Regions from separate parts of the Paenibacillus suaedae genome, predicted to be linked through region 1. Evidence: riboswitches for the same ligand, from Rfam matches in the RefSeq annotation. Region 1 holds a riboswitch; each other region holds the start of a gene.

The links. A riboswitch is a leader RNA that binds a small molecule or an ion and turns the genes downstream of it on or off. The one in region 1 is predicted to bind cyclic di-AMP.
Region 2: another riboswitch for cyclic di-AMP. It lies ahead of RQP50_RS28015 (C40 family peptidase); the one in region 1 lies ahead of RQP50_RS22660 (CAP domain-containing protein).
Region 3: another riboswitch for cyclic di-AMP. It lies ahead of RQP50_RS14265 (3D domain-containing protein); the one in region 1 lies ahead of RQP50_RS22660 (CAP domain-containing protein).
Region 4: another riboswitch for cyclic di-AMP. It lies ahead of RQP50_RS25575 (TrkH family potassium uptake protein); the one in region 1 lies ahead of RQP50_RS22660 (CAP domain-containing protein).

Annotation. Positions count from the first base shown of each region.
Region 1 is NZ_JAVYAA010000006.1:284,478-288,692, forward strand. It holds gene RQP50_RS22650 (nucleoside recognition domain-containing protein) at 1-345, shown strand, start outside; gene RQP50_RS22655 (DUF2785 domain-containing protein) at 573-1,406, shown strand; gene RQP50_RS22660 (CAP domain-containing protein) at 1,527-2,384, opposite strand; cyclic di-AMP (ydaO/yuaA leader) riboswitch at 2,391-2,520, opposite strand; gene dhaK (dihydroxyacetone kinase subunit DhaK) at 2,692-4,215, opposite strand, start outside.
Region 2 is NZ_JAVYAA010000011.1:48,911-53,125, forward strand. It holds gene RQP50_RS28005 (response regulator transcription factor) at 1-362, shown strand, start outside; gene RQP50_RS28010 (serine protease) at 543-1,058, shown strand; gene RQP50_RS28015 (C40 family peptidase) at 1,358-1,837, opposite strand; cyclic di-AMP (ydaO/yuaA leader) riboswitch at 1,841-1,982, opposite strand; gene RQP50_RS28020 (hypothetical protein) at 2,262-3,083, opposite strand; gene RQP50_RS28025 (M1 family metallopeptidase) at 3,088-4,215, opposite strand, start outside.
Region 3 is NZ_JAVYAA010000003.1:190,041-194,255, reverse strand. It holds gene RQP50_RS14275 (dihydroorotate dehydrogenase electron transfer subunit) at 1-250, opposite strand, end outside; gene RQP50_RS14270 (polysaccharide deacetylase family protein) at 644-1,816, shown strand; gene RQP50_RS14265 (3D domain-containing protein) at 1,902-2,612, opposite strand; cyclic di-AMP (ydaO/yuaA leader) riboswitch at 2,622-2,790, opposite strand; gene RQP50_RS14260 (amino acid ABC transporter ATP-binding protein) at 3,050-3,772, opposite strand; gene RQP50_RS14255 (amino acid ABC transporter permease) at 3,765-4,215, opposite strand, start outside.
Region 4 is NZ_JAVYAA010000008.1:142,979-147,193, forward strand. It holds gene RQP50_RS25560 (ABC transporter substrate-binding protein) at 1-294, shown strand, start outside; gene RQP50_RS25565 (hypothetical protein) at 301-453, shown strand; gene RQP50_RS25570 (CPBP family intramembrane glutamic endopeptidase) at 470-2,170, opposite strand; cyclic di-AMP (ydaO/yuaA leader) riboswitch at 2,419-2,577, shown strand; gene RQP50_RS25575 (TrkH family potassium uptake protein) at 2,637-3,995, shown strand; gene RQP50_RS25580 (potassium channel family protein) at 4,035-4,215, shown strand, end outside.

The DNA of each region.
Region 1 (4,215 bases):
TTAGATGGATTCATCGTTATGGCATTCCTGCTCGGCTTGCCTGCGAACGAGGTTGTCCTACCTATCTTGCTAATGGGCTACTTGTCCTCTGGGGCAATGGTTGATGCAGATGGAATGGAGAACATCAAGGATATCTTCCTGCAGCATGGGTGGACGTGGTTGACTGCATTGAACATGATGCTGTTCTCCTTGCTCCACTACCCTTGCGGAACGACATTATTCAACATTTATAAAGAAACGAAGAGTGCAAAATGGACAATATTATCTGCCGTTATTCCGCTTGGAATCGCTATAGCTGTCACCTTCGCCACGGCTCAGCTCGCTAGAGCCTTCGGTTGGGTATAAAGTTATCGCCCACCCCCTTAACGATTATGTTCAGGGGGTTTCTTATTCATTCCCTCCTTACTTGCTAACTATACCGTATTGCTAGAAACCATGATTTCGTTCGTTACTACCATTCGTCTACATATACATTTCTTTCCTATCATGTTAAAATGATCATCTCATTCTTTTTATGATTATTCATTAGCGAATACAAATACCTAAACATCTTTAATGGGGGGATTCATTTCATGGACAAGCAGCAGCTGCGCTCAATTATGGATCATCAATATGAGCTACCAACAGAAATCGAACAATATGAAGCCGTACAACAAGTAGTCAGCCTACTTGGCTCTACAGATCCTGAATTGAGGGATGATCTTGCATACGGGATATTATATGAATGGCTTATTACACAAAAAATCCTGACCGCTGGACAACTAACAGAGCTTCTTCATCAGACGTTATCAGACCAAATGCTTTTCAAAGGAATTGGGACTGCTGAGAACGATTCGGTCTTCCAACGTACATTCTCCGCCCTCTTACTCGCACTGCTTCTGAAGCGTGATGAACAACAGCCTTATATAAGCAAGCCTTTATATGAACACATTGCGAAGCGAGTTGTTGATTATTGCATGCAGGAGAACGATTATCGCGATTATGTAGAAGTTAAAGGATGGGCTCATGCTCCAGCTCACATCGCAGATGTCATGGCTGCTTGTGTACGCAGTCCACACATTGGCCCAGAGGAATGCAAGAAGCTTCTCAGTGCCATTGAGCACATGCTTCTTCATGCGAATCATATCTTGCGAACAGAGGAAGATGAACGCATGGCGACAGCCGTCTTGTCAATGCTTGAGCTTAATAAGTTGTCGTTCACGTCCTATTGCGCGTGGCTTATGCAGGTTGAGCTGCCCAATGAAGACAAAGTGATTTATCGCTGTAGACGCATAAATGTTAAAAATTTTGCTCGATCTGTATGGATGCGTGCAGCAATGAGAGAATTCATCGTTCCAACAACAGAATGGCACAATTGGTATAACATTGAAAAGAAACTGAATCCGGTCTTCAACAGAGACATATAAGATCAACTTCATTTCTGTTAATTTCCTCGTTATTCTCTTGTAGAGCGCCTGATTAAATACAAAAAAAAGAACCTGCATTTACCTGCAGGTTCTTGATGTGATATCTACATACTTAACTCGTTAGCCTGTGAATGATTGTACCCACACACCATTGTAGTATGCAACACCGATGGAAGTGAAGCTGGAGTTCAGGATGTTCTTACGGTGTCCATCGCTGTTCATCCACGCGTTCATTACTTCTTGCGGATTACGTTGGCCTTTGGCAATGTTCTCGCCAGCAGTATTGAAATTGACACCTTGTGCTCTCATCAGATCGAATGGGGAGCCAAGTGTTGGAGATTGATGGTCAAAGTAGTTGTTATCATTCATATCTTTCGCCTTGATCATCGCAACTTTGTTCAATTGTGCATCGGATTTCAATGGCTGCAAACCAGCATTCGCACGTTCTTGGTTCACCAAATCGATAACTTGGCTAGCGAAGTCACTGTTCGCATTGTTGTTGTCTTGTGGCGCAGTTGGTTTATTGTCACCAGGTGTTGCTGGTTTTTCAGCTTCTGGCTTGTTTACTTCTGGTTTGTTAACCTCAGGCTTTTCAACTTCAGGTTTCTCGATTTCTGGCTTCTCTACCTCAGGTTTCTCAACTTCAGGTTTGTTTGCTTCTGGCTTTTCAACTTCTGGTTTATTTACTTCCGGCTTGTCCACCTCTGGCTTTTGAACGGGAGGCGGAACGATTGGCTTATTCCCAATTTCTTTTTGAATGGCTTCCATCCATTTGGACAAGATTTGCTTCAATTCCGAGTTATCTTGGAATACTTTATCAAAGTCCATATTCATACCCAGGTTTGAACAATTCGAGTTCATCATTGGATTCGGCTGTTGCACTGGGCTAACGGGTGCTGCCATAGCAGAGTTCACCGCCATAACCGGTGCCAATGCAATCGCACTTGTAATTACAACTTTCTTAAATGTCTTCTTCATCCTGTACATCTCTCCCTTTGCAGCCTGCGAGGTTAGCTGTCGGGTTCGGGTTAAAGTGGACTCCCCTGTCGCTACACGACTTCACCCCAATGAATCGGTTCCCCCGCGCTCTGACGAGCTTCGGCTTGTTTTGTGGTACGTTTCCGATCCTAACACGGATAATACAGGAGATCATTTCAAATATATTGTAATTAATTATAATATCTTCCAAACGAAAAGAACCGGAGTATGCTAGACTGCACTCCGGTTCTACTTTTCTAGTATTCCATTTGGTCGGAAATTGTTCTATTCCTAATTCGCTCGCTTCTTACTTGATCACTTGGGACAACGCTGTGAAAATCACACCAAGCGCATAGGCACCAGCATCAGGATAGCCAAGACTCCGTTCGCCAACCGCCCCCGCTCTTCCCATACGAGCTACAATTGTCTCTGTATACTTTGCACCTTGAACAGCAGCCTCTGCCGCTTTCACAGAAGCAGTCTTCACATCATCGCCCTCAGACGCACTCTGTACCCACGCATCTGCAAATGGAGCCAACGCATCGACAAGTGTCTTATCCCCAACTACAGCTCCTCTTCCAAATGAGCGCTCGCCCGTGTCTTGAATGCCTTTAACAACTGCTTGCATCATTTGTGCAAATTCAGAAACGGTCAATTCTACGCGTTCGCCCGCGAACTTGCTGGCTGCACGGAATGCTGAACCCCAGATTGGGCCAGAAGCGCCGCCGCAATGCTCCATAATAACTAACGAGCAAGCATGGAGGAAGCTGCCCATGTTATCTGAATGATGTGCAATGATGTCATGCCATTCTCTTTTCAATTGCTTGAAGCCCTTCGCCACACTCATACCGAAGTCGCCATCACCTGCATGTGAATCCAACTCGCAGAATGGAACTTCATTTTCAATAATGATTTCGCTCATCTTGTCTGTTAGATAGATCAGGTTATTAACCGTGAACACATTATGTTCGACCTTCGAGAAGGCCTCGTCCGTCTCTACTGTAAAAGATACCTCGTGGCTCGCAGTTCCTGCTTCGGACATCTCCTCAGGATGGATTGGTTCAAATGAACCACTCACCTGCAGCGCTGGCGTATTGCAGCTTGCTTCGAGGTAATGCTTAAGCTGTTCATCCAAGCGGATAACCGACACCGACGCACCAGCCATATCGATACTTGTCATGTAGTTGCCTACGAATACTTTAACAAGAGTAATTTGTTGCGCATGAATCTCCCGAACTACAGCGTTCGCCAGCAAGTACAATTCTTGCAGCGGGGAACCGCCAAATCCGTTAATCAGCACGGCTAACTCCTGCTTAGAGCCTGCTGTAATCTTCATGTCACGGAACAAATCCGCAACCATTTTCTTCGCCAGTTCGTTAGCAGAAGCGATCTTCTCTCGGCGAATGCCAGGCTCCCCATGAATTCCTACGCCGTACTCGATCTCATCGTCATTCAACTGGAACGTTGGTGTTCCTTTTGCTGGAACTGTGCATGAGGTAAGCGCGAATCCAATACTTCTTGTGTTGTCGATCGCGTGCTGAGCAATCGCCTTCACTTCTGCAAGCTCCAAGCCCTCTTCAGCGGCCGCACCTGCAATTTTATGAACGAGCACTGTCCCTGCAACACCTCTGCGGCCAACCGTGTATAGACTGTCCTCTACAGCTATATCGTCGTCCACTTTGACATAATCGACCTGAATTCCGTCTTCTTTGGCTAGATGCGACGCATTTTTGAAGTTCATAATGTCGCCACTGTAGTTCTTAATAATGAGCAGCGTTCCCTTCTTGCTTGCAGAGGCCTTTAACGCTTGATAAATTTGAATTTGTGATGG
Region 2 (4,215 bases), on a different contig from region 1:
CGACCTTTGCTCGCTCAGGCTATCTCCAGCGTGCAATGGCATCCAGTGTAGGCGGTTATTTACTCAAGGACAGCCCAAGCGACGAATTGTCGGATGCCATTCGCCAGGTATATGCAGGCAAGCGGGTGATGAGTCCCGAATTAACGTTGGCTGCGTGGGAAGACCCTTGTCCGTTATCCCCGAGGGAGAAGGAAGTGCTGTTGCTTGCTGAGAACGGACTGTCCATGCAGGATATTAGCGCCAAATTGTTCTTATCCTATGGGACGGTGCGCAACTATATGTCGGATGCGATTAGCAAAGTAGGAGCGGGTACGCGCATTGAGGCGATTCGAACTGCCAGGGAGAAGGGCTGGCTGGATTAAGAACTGCTGCTGGAATATATGCAGAAGATACTTGATAGAGAATTGTCGGCTCAATTAGCATCCAGAATATAAATGGATAAGTGCTTCATTCTCTCTAAGTGAATATTTAGCTTATTTTCAGTTTCATTTCAGGAATTACGAACATACTATAGCCATCCCTTACATAAGGAGGTGGAACCTATGAAACGCAATTCAACCGTAGCAGCGTGGACGTGCCTAATGCTTCTCTTGATGGCTTCACCTGCAGCAGCGCAAAGCAGAACTGCGCTAGATGCTGCAACAGATAAGAGCAGAGAGCAAGCTGCTGTACGAGTGGTCACTTCATCTCAAGCTGTAGTACAGCCGAATCAGCAGAGCACGGAGACGGATAAGCAATTAGAACAAGTACAGGCACAAATGAAGGAGATTCGTGCAGAGATGAAGCAGCTGCGCGAGAAGAAGATTCAATTGCTCGCTAAGAAACACGGAATTTCGACAGAAGGCAAAAGCAATAAGCAAATTCACCAGGAATTACGCGAGAAATTAGGCATAAAAGGACGACTGTTCCACGAGAAACATCACAATAATGGGAAGCATGTCGAGGATCGTCAGACTCAGCTTCAGCACGAGGAAGAAAAGCATCGAGCAGAGGTGGATGGGCTCACACCAGAAGAGATTAAGGCGAAATTTCAAGAATCGAATGGGTCAGTCAAGTAAATTAGAAGCGTCTATGCGAAAATAGTGAATATCCAGACAAGATATCGGGACATGCGCACAAGCGCATGTCCTTGTGTTGTTTAATGGCGATGAAAATGGTTGAAACTGAAAAAGAAATATTTCGTAAAGATAGATAAAAGTATGAATCGTTGACATGCAGAGATGCATAGGATAAAGAAGCTGAAGTTGAGCGGGGATAAAGGGGATAGCATGAAACAACCCGACGAAAAGGCGCGGGGCGCTTCTCATCGGGTTATGTAGTCGTTCATATCATTATAAGAGTGCAGGAAACTTCCAACCTATTGATTGTCTGTAGCGATAGAAGAAAAGTCATTTTCGCTCATTACGCGACGAGCACCAACATAGCGCTGCTCATAGTAGTCCATGCTAAGGCTGTCGATGCGTGTACCTTTGCTTGTCGAAGCGTGTGCGAATTTGTTGTTGCCTACGTAAATGCCGACATGCGATACACCGTTGCCGCCGCTTGTGTCAAAGAAGACCAGGTCTCCTGGACGAAGCTCGTCTTTGCTAACTTTCTCACCAGAGTCAAATTGCGACGAAGATGTGCGAGGAAGATCAATTTCGAACTTGTTGAACACGTACTTCGTAAATCCGGAGCAGTCAAAGCCTTTCGTTGTTGTACCACCATACTTGTACGAAATGCCAAGCAAACCTTCAATCGTGTTGTCCATTTTGGATGCTGCGAATGTGCTGCCTGCACTGAACGAAGTAAACAGAACGCTCAGTCCGAGCACCGCTGTAACTAGCTTCTTCTTCAAAGGGAAAGCTCCTTCCGTGCCTGCGAGGTTAGCTGGAGGGTTCGGTTGAAGGACCCCTATGATCCCTGTGTTACAAGATCAATTCACCCGTAAAAACTGGTTCCCCCGCTTTCCGGTCCGCCCGGAAACTCGGCATTCTGGTTTTAGGATTATGTATTGCTGCGTGCGATAGTAACAATTTTGCAAGAGTTAGTGCCGCTTTCATGACAAAGTTGTAATAAATCTAGATTTATTGTAACAGACGGAAATTCCTTTGACAAATATTTTTTGTCCTTGACACGAAAAAAACTTGTCATATCAGCGTTTTTTTCGCTGATAGACAAGTTTTTTAATTCATTTTGTTAGGTTACGCTGCTTCAATATCATCGTAACCCTTTGTAACTTTGTAACTCTGTAACTAAATTGCGTTCAATCAGAACCCTCATTATTTCATCTGTTGCTCTGCTTCCTGCCAGACAGCGTGGCGTGCAGACAATCCCCACATTTTAAGTATAGTCATAATGGCAGGCAATGCCTGTTGAATAATGAGTGCGGTAATTCCGGTGAACACGGCCGCCGCGGTTGTGGACAATATGCCTACGCCAATGGTGATACCAATAAAGAGAAGTGACAATCCTAGAATGGGAAGCAAGCGACGAGTTCCGGCTGTCACAGATCGAATTAATGGTGTTTCTGAGGCAGCGCCGAAGTTAAGGAATAAGAACAATTGATGAACAAGCCAGCCGCCAATGAACCAAGCGATTACGAACGGTGCCACTGCCACGAGTAAGGAAGATAGAGAAGCCGATGTGGACAGGGCATGCGCCGCATAAGGAACGAACCATATAGCTGGTGCGATAATGAGCAGTGTCTCGAGTAGATAGAGGACAAGCATTGGCTTCCAAGCGAGCTTGATCCCTTGGAAGAAGGCAAGCCCCTGCTGCTTGGGCCGTGACATAGCATGGAATACACCCGCGTGAATGAAGGGGGTAAGCAGCATGTGGACGGCAACGAATCCGAGGATAGCCCATAAGTAAGGGAAATAGTCATTCGTCTTCATTAGATAGAACTGGCTTTCGGTCAGAAAGAGCTGCCTGCTCATCTCGGTAGGTGCTGGATCTGGGTAACGGCGCAGGATAGGTGTTACCACTCCATCGACGAAGCGATAGAGGAAGAACCCCCATAACAGTTGGTACAAGAATAGAATGACCCATATATAGATGTGCTCTTTGCACCAATTCCAGCCTGAACGCACATAAGCCTTCACACTATCACCACCCCAAAATGTTCGTAACAGCTTCGATTACCTTGATGACGGATAAATTAACTCGTGTACGGACAGGTTCATCGACATGAGCACGCATATAATTATTGATGTGCTTGTTCTCAACGACAATCGAATATAGAGGATCAACCATGACCCAGCTGAGCGGCGCTTTATGGGTGACGGTATATTGAATGCGGTCTCCCTCTCCATTCCATCCCTTGCGAGTCGTCGTGCCATCCGAGAACCCGAATACGATCGGAATGGATGGATAATTGGCACCGAGCTTGCGGATATGGACAGTCGCTTCATATTGGGTAGACCCATTCGATTCAATCGTACGTGAATCAATGTTCTCCACGGCGAAGTCTGCCATCATGCCGTTGTACACATATTGTTGGAAGAAATCATTCCACTTGCGGTTAGTTACCTGCTCAACGACTCGCTGAAAGTCTGATGTAGTTGGGTACTTAAAACGGTACTTCTGCGTATAAGTTCTCATAATGCGGCTCATCATTTTTTCCCCGACCTGCTTCTCGATTGCAAGCAGCACCAGCTTGGCACGCATGTACACATTTTCTGCGTAATGATTTTGATTTTTGTAGCGCCATGCATTCAGCTTCAGTGGAGCCGGATCTGTGATGTAGCTGGCTTGTATTGCGTTATTTGGAAGTACTCCGAATTCTTGCTCCATCAGCTTGTCTTCTGCATAGGAAGTGAACCCTTCATCGAGCCATGCTTCCTCGAATTCGTTTGAGGCGAGAAGTCCATAAAAGTATTGATGTCCAATCTCATGAACGACGGTACGTTCTAAATCGTAACCTGGACTCTCATCTTCTGCACCGAATGCTGTAATCAAGGTCGGGTATTCCATTCCTCCAGCTCCGTTGCCCAATTTAGGAGGCACGATAATGGACAAGGTAGAGTACGGGTATTTGCCGTACCATTCGCTGAACTTGGACAGAGCCGTCTTCGCAGCGTAGAAATAACGCTCCTTCAAATCTTTATGCTTCGGGTCTAAATATAACTTGATACGAACCCCTGGTACTTGGCTAGAAGAGAACGGCTCTTCAAAATAGACAAAGTTTGGAGATGCGGCCCACGCGAAATCATGAACATCATCCGCATAGAATTG
Region 3 (4,215 bases), on a different contig from region 1:
GCCCCTCTAGCTGGATACGGTCTCCATCACGTAGCTGTGCAATTAAACGCGTACCCTCTCCTGCAATCTTGTACAGAAACTGGATGCTATCCTTCTCCAAATTGCAGATGCTAATTGGACGAGACAGAATAGGTGCCGTATTCCAGGCTCGCAGCATAAAGAATTGACCCATGCTTGCTTGAAATTGACCCTCCACCGTCATGAGGTAAATGCCTTCAGAGATGCGTTCGTTGGAAAGAATCGTATACACAAGTATGCTCCTTTTTTCACGAGTAAGGACAGTCTGCATCCTTCTCACGTTTATTGAGATGTGCAGATTCCTGCTCGTAAGAAAAGCCCACATTCACAACCTTATGGATTGCTGCCTATATGGCCTATGCATAAGCTTTTCTCACCTTTACACTTCTACTATGCATGTTCTGGTTGACATCCCACTGTGACCCATGTCACATTAGCGTATGAATTGTGACAATGGTTTCGCAAATTTTCAGAATATTAGCAAGAAGTTACAAGTGAACATCCTAACAATTATAGTCGATGAGATTATTTCCCTACCGTACTAGGTAAGTGGAAGGGCATATTTCTACCACCCCAAGGACATAACAAGAACATTGAACTGTTTATGGAATGGGGGAATGGCGCTATGCAACATTGTCGAATCTGCTTATCTGTACTATCCCTTTGTTTGCTCTGTATTACTGGCTGCTTCCATCGTTCGCAGGAAGCAACGCCTCCCATACCCAATCTTCCACCAAGCAAGCCAAATCAGTCGGAATCGATCCATTCATCAGCAGACAGTCTGTGGAGACAAGATCGCACTCATCCAGTACCACGTATCTTCAAGGCAGACTCTGTGAACATGCATTCCCCACATGCTAAGGAGAAGCAAGAGAATGCAGCTTCATCGGATCATCTTGAGATGCCTAAATTCACCATATCAGCTGAGCATAAAGAGCGTGATAACCAGAAAAGTCAGAAGAGACTGGAGTCGCAGCAGGCAGAGTCAGAATCTGGCCAGCAGAAACAGCGTTCTTCCTCTTCGAATGAACGCCAGCACAAGTGTCAGAAATCAACCCCGTCGCAATCTGCGGCGCAAGCTTCACAATCATCCCGCTCCAGCATGCATAAGATGAAGAAACAGCATCTCACGATTGCGGAACTGCGGTTGAAGTACCCACATATCTTTAAATTGAATGCGAAGCAGCGTCATGGAGAACGACAAGTTGCGCTCACCTTCGATGACGCACCGGATAACCGCATTACGCCGCTTGTATTGGATATATTGAAGGAGCACAATATCCGAGCCACTTTCTTTCTCGTTGGCTCTCGTGCCAAGGCTTATCCAGGACTCGTCGAGCGGATGGTGCGCGAGGGGCATGTGATCGGTAATCATTCGTACAATCATCCGTTGCTGACAAAGCTGACGCTTCCAGCTTTTGAACACCAGGTGAAGGATACTGAACGCATTATCGAGCAGTCTACCGGATATAAGCCTCGATACTTCCGTCCGCCATATGGAGAAATCAACGAAGAGCAATTGCGCTGGGCAGGAGATAATGGATACATGGTCGTCAATTGGGATGTAGATACAAACGATTGGCGTGGATTAACCGCTTCACGTATTTTGCAAAATGTGATGCGTGGGGTACGCCCAGGTTCCATCGTATTGCAGCATGCCAGCGGAAGCACACATAATGGGTATCTGCATGGAACCGTGAAAGCACTCCCATCGATTATTCAGCAGTTAAGGGAGCGGAAATATGAATTCGTCACCCTGCCTGATCTGCTCCAAGATCAGAAGGAAAAGAAGGAATAAACAAACAAGCCCCGCCATAATGGCGAGGCTTGTTGTTCAATTGCTATTGTAAGTATTCATCTACATCTATATATAATAGTAGATATTATTTCAACACGTATACTTTAACGTCTTGCACGCCGAATGTGTTGCCTGTCTTCTTGCTTACCGGTACAAATATGTCAACCTTTTTCCCCTTGATTGCACCGCCTGTATCCGTAGCTACAGCAACCATACCGCCTGTCGGCAAGTGTTTGAAATCATATCCCGTAATATACAATTTCGTACCAAGCGGAATCACTTTTGGATCGACCGCAACTGTACCTAGTTTCAATGCATTACCCAAAGCATCTACTGCGCCCCATTTTCCGTTTTCACTCGGATGAGCGGTATAAGCTGTTGCACGCATGCTTATCGTTTTCTTGTATGTCGCTGTACGTCCAGAGGACAATTGAACTACATTTTTAGGAGCAGCTTGTTGTACTGCTGCTTTCTGATTATTCGAAGCCGTTTTGACTGCCTGTTCGTCATTTTTTGCTACACCCAAAGCATTATTGACTGGCATCCCTTCCAAAACCGACTTTTGAACAACAGGGCTTGGAAGTTCGATGGAGAGTCCACCATACAGATTTTTCGGATTAATTGTCGGGTTTGCCGACAATACGGATTCAACACTCATGTTGTAATTCTTAGCAATTGAATAGAACGTTTCTCCTTCTTTTACCGTATAGGGCTCAGCCTGTGCCGGCAAAATTTGAAGAATGGACGCAAGTCCAAGTAAAGCTGCTGTAATCGTTAGTGTAATTCTTTTACGCATATGTTTTGTTTTCCTCCTGTGCATTAGCCTGCGGGGTTAGTTGTCGGATTCGGGTCAAGGAGTTCCCCTACGCCATTCCAAGTTGCGGAATAAGCGATTCACCCCAAGGTGTTCTCGTAATATCGAACACCGGTCAATAGTCCCCCGTACGGGTGTGTCGTTTCGGCTCGGATTGCATCATATCACAATTTTGTAACCTGTGCGCAGGAATATGATGGTAAGTCTCTGGAACCCGCGCCCCCCAATGGATTGAAGCTTCAAACTTTTTTTATTTCATAACAAATTTGTAATCAGAGATGACATTTTTGTAATCTTTCTGTTTCTATCATAGCACATATTTCAGATTTGTAAACGAAAACGCTTACATAATAAAGCAAACAACAATAGGCACCCCCTAAGGATGCCTATTCGAACACCTATATATTTACAATACCTCTTTACAATACTCTGCTTAGAAAATCCTGCGTTCTAGCATGCTTAGGATGGTTAAATAATTGGTCTGGAGAACCTTCCTCCACAATATTGCCGCCATCCATAAACAAAATACGATCGCCCACTTCACGTGCGAAGTTCATCTCATGAGTTACGATTACCATCGTCATTCCTTCTCCGGCGAGTGATTTCATGACCTCAAGCACTTCGCCGACCATCTCTGGATCAAGCGCTGATGTCGGCTCATCGAACAGCATCACATGCGGCTGCATAGCAAGTGCTCGCGCAATCGCGATACGCTGCTTCTGTCCACCGGACAATTGTCTAGGGAATGCCTTGGCCTTATCCGCCAATCCAACCTTGCCAAGCAGCTCCATTGCTAGTTTATTTGCTTCAGCCTCTGGCACATGTTTCACCTTTATTGGAGCAAGGGTAATATTTTGCAGCACGGTCATATGGGGAAATAGGTTGAACGATTGGAATACCATCCCCATTTTTTCACGTGTTTTGTTAATGTTGTGCGACTTGTCAGTGATGCACTGATCCTCGAAGCGGATATCCCCTTGTGTCGGAGTTTCCAGCAAATTAATGCAACGAAGGAGAGTACTCTTTCCGGATCCGCTAGGGCCTATGACTACAACCACTTCACCACGATCAATAGAGACATTTACCCCTTTTAAAATCTCCAATTTATCATACGATTTATGCAAATTTTGAATTTTAATCATGCTCGCTCAACTTCCTTTCCAAACGTGCCACCACTTTCGATAAAGTGAAGGTTAGAATGAGATAGATACACGCTGCTCCAATCAGTGGTCCCATCGCTGAATAAATTTTGGCACGAACGATATTTGTCTCAAACATCAAGTCTGCAATCCCGATGGTGCTGACAATTGAAGTCTCCTTAATAATCGTAATAAATTCGTTGCCGATCGCCGGAATAACATTGCGGAACGCTTGTGGAAGTACGATCAAGCGCATCCCCATTGGTTTTGACATTCCGAGAGAACGAGCTGCTTCCAATTGACCGTGGTCGATCGATTGTATGCCGGCACGAAAGATTTCAGCCAAATACGCACCACTATTTAAGGATAGAGCAATCGCTCCAGATGTTAGTGCACTGAATTCTACGCCATACTCTGCAAGTCCATAATGAATAATGAATAATTGT
Region 4 (4,215 bases), on a different contig from region 1:
TTCGTGAAGTTCTTCATTTCGGAAGAAGCCGTTAAGATGAAGAGCGATGCTGACCTGCCGATACGTAAGAGCGTCGTGCAAGAAATGAAGCTGGATACATCCGAGCTGTATGCACCGTTCTATCGCATGCTGGAGCGTTCCGACAACACGCCAGCCTTCTTGCTTAACAGCAACTGGAACCAGATGAACCGTCACCTGTCTACTGCAGTTGATTCAGTCATGCTGGGTGAAGATGCACAGAAAGCGCTAGATACGGCAGTAAAGGAAGCGAAAAAATTTATTGAGAAGAAATAAGTAATAATGAGAAATAAACGGGGCCGTTCCTTCGATGAGGCGCATTACGTACATGCGTCCTTCGATATGAACGGCCCTTGGCTTTTCAAAATGATAGGGTATGGAGATATGCTCATGTACTCGTTCTATTACTGTACGAACAAATGGATTCAACTGTAATCAATGGTGTTAATGTTTATGTCCATGTCGTGATCGCTCTAGCGTGATCTTGGTTGCGATGAATCTTCGCGAGCGCATATACAATCCCAATTGGAGAAAGGAGGTACACAAGACCGATTAGGAGACCGACTATTGTTCCATCAAGCATGAATGACAGGGACATTAAGAAGTTGTCGAGCATAAGGTGAGCGAACATGGCCGTCCACCAGCCATGCTTCAGCATAATGAACAGGAAGAACATGCCGATAAACAGGAGCTCTACCGGCCGAGAGTAGTACGGATAGATTGGATAGGTGACATGTCCGAACGCCCATACAAGGGTAGGGATAATCCCGGCTAACCATGGGTTGCGGAACAATCGGTTCAGCAGTCCAACCCCGAACAAACGATATATCCCTTCCTCCGAAATAGCTGCAACCCAAGCTAGAAGAGGGAACAGTGGTGCAATTCGCAGGTTGAGCGGTGATTGTGAGGCATCGGTCGATGACCACGCATGAAACCCTGATTCCAAAATGAAAAATATAACCGTTTGCATGCCGAGCAATACGCCTGTGTACGCGATTCCGATCCATAATGCTTGTATGAGCTTGCCGCCAAATGCGCGATCACTCCATGTAGGCAGTACATCTCTGTACACAGACAGCTCCCATGCTCGCTTTCCCGCATGGAGAGAGAAGTATAGGATAACGCCTTGAATTACTGTAATTGCGCCTTGAATGGCAAAGGACAGCCCCATATTCACCCCGTCCACAGGGGTACGGAGTTCCAGAGCGAAGAGACCCGGAAGCACGTTCCATAGATGCAGCAGAGAAATTCCGCATGAGACGGCAGTAAGGGCGAACAATGTCTTCGATCCGAACTTCAGGCCATGACGGTAGACGATGCAAGCGATCAGTGAACATGCACTTAGTAGGATTGTCATCCACATATAGCCGATATTGTAAATGGACGATGCAGTCTTCGTTTGATGCAGTTCTTCAGCTAGATAGCTGTTCGGGATAACCCAGTAGGGCTTCAGCATGACAATGCGATCTTGGGAGAAGACGGCCTTCACGTTCAATGCGGCTTCACCAAGTCGTGCTTCAGGCACGTTATACTCTACCGTGTCTAGCTCCGCCGATGATGCGATTAGTTTTAATTGGGTAGGATTCCATCCCATGTGCTTCAAGAGTGTATCAGCAAGCTTCTTGCGGTTCACTGGATCCAAGGCAGTCTCCGCATCTTCTGCTGACGCCATATCCACATGATTTCCCGTAACCCCGCTAATGTAGGAGGTGATAGGAGGCTTTTCCTCCCATTCGAATCCAATAATACGACCGCTTGTCATGTGAACGTCAATGCGCATGACACCGGATTTTCCAGCCCGATTCATATTCAATAATACCTGAAAAGTATCATAGGGACTGGATGATTCCCATTTCTGAAATGAAGCGGTCAGCTTCTCCTTGCTCATGTAGCCGGAAACCGTTGATTGACTGCGATAAATGACGGTTGGAGCAGTATCTTCTTCAGGTGTAATTGAAATATGGAACTGTTTTAAGTCCTGTACAAATGTGAGTGCCTTTTGCGCTGCTTTCTCTTTGGTTAAGAGGGATTGGCTGGCTGCTGATTCCATCATGGCTTCTGTCTGCTGAAAGGGAATGAATACCTGAACAATGAGGAATAATAGAAATCCGGCCACAGAAGAAAGAAGAAGCGGCTTGGATACATAGGACATGTTGGAACCTCCATTCCATCACACATTTAGCGTATGGTTGCTTATTTGTTCATTTTATCCACTTCAACTTTGTAAAGTCCAGCAGAGAAAATGAAGAAACACCTAGCGAAAATGAGTGTTTTGAATACAATTGAAGAAAATGGGGGATTGTAAGCGCTATTTCTTCAAGTTTTTCGTCTTATTCTGGTTAATTTGTTCATTCCTTGACTTTGTATGCTGCAGGGGAAACGTATATAATCTCGTTATGAATTGCATACAAGCCGAGTTTCGTGAATGAACGAAAGCGGGGGACCCGATAAATGGGGTGAATATCGCAGTTGTGGATGCATAGAATCCACTTGCGATTAGGGCAGCCTGAACGTGCCCGAATCCGACAGCTAACCTCGTAGGCATGTACGTCAGGATACCAGCGATAGCATTGGATTTCCAGTGCTTTTTTTCGTGGGGAAAAAAAGAGGTGACTCCCGTGGAGGGAACAAAAAAGGCCATTCGATTCAATCTGACACCACCGCGAATTCTGGTTGTAGGGTTTGCAGCAATTGTATTATTGGGCGCATTTCTACTCATGCTTCCGATATCAAATGCGGATGGGATTCCGCTGCCATTCCTCGATGCATTGTTCACGTCAACGTCAGCAACTTGTGTGACGGGGCTCATTGTGGTGGATACGGGCACTCATTTTACCGTATTTGGGCAGGTGGTCATCATGCTGCTTATTCAAATTGGTGGGCTTGGATTCATGACAATGGCAACGCTGTTTGCATTAGCACTGAAGAAGAAGATATCGCTGAAGGAAAGGCTTATATTGCAAGAAGCGCTTAATCAGGGCAGCATGGAAGGCATCGTGCGCCTTATCCGTAAAGTGATCTTGTTTGCGGTATGTATCGAGGGGACGGCAGCTGTACTGTTCTCCGTGCGATGGGCATTTGATCTTCCGCTAGGCAAGGCCATTTATTTCGGTATCTTCCATGCTGTTTCTTTTTTCAATAACGCAGGCTTTGATTTATTCGGCTCTGTCAGTGGGCCGTTTTCGAGCTTAACCAGCTATGTCGGAGACCCTATTATTAACCTGGTATCGATGCTGCTTATTATCCTTGGCGGGATTGGATTTATCGTCTTGTCCGATTTGGTGGAATATAAGCGTACTCGCAAGTTGTCTCTGCATACGAAGATCGTGTTAACGATGACGGGATTGCTCATTGTAATCGGAACGGTCGTTATATTTATATTTGAATTTACCAATACACGCACGTTAGGCAGTTTGAATGGTTGGGAGAAGTTCTGGGCATCCCTGTTCCAATCTGTCAGCCCGCGTACCGCTGGAGCGAATACGATTGACATCGGAGCCATGCGCCAAGCCTCGCAATTTTTTATGGTTCTTTTGATGTTCATCGGGGCATCACCAGGATCCACTGGTGGTGGTATTAAGACGACGACGTTCGCCATTCTCATTGGAGCTGTATTTGCTATGATTCGCGGGAAAGAAGATATCGTCATTTACCGGTACCGACTCGCCAAGGATCGTATCTTCAAAGCAGTTACGCTGACGTTGCTGTCATTGTTCTTGGTCATTATCGTATCGATGATATTGTCGACAACAGAAGATCATAGCTTCCTGATGATATTATTCGATACAACATCGGCCTTCGGAACGGTAGGGTTATCAATGGGATTGACGGCGGATTTATCAGATATCGGAAAAGTGCTGCTGAGCCTGACGATGTTTGCAGGCCGTCTAGGTCCATTAACGTTGGCTTATGCATTAGGCCCGAAAAATGAGCGGGAATTATACCGACACCCAGAAGGAAAAATAACGATAGGATAAGCAAGTTAGATTGTAACGGACGAAGGAGTATACAGGGATATGGAGTTGCAGCAGTTTGCAGTGATCGGGATGGGCCGTTTCGGTTCAAGTCTCGCGAAGGAGCTGGTCAAGCTCGGACATCAGGTGCTAGGCATTGATAAAGATGAGGAAGTAATTGGGGATGTTATGGGCTTCGTAACCCATGCAGTTGTAGCGGACGCATCAGATGAAGAGGTGCTGC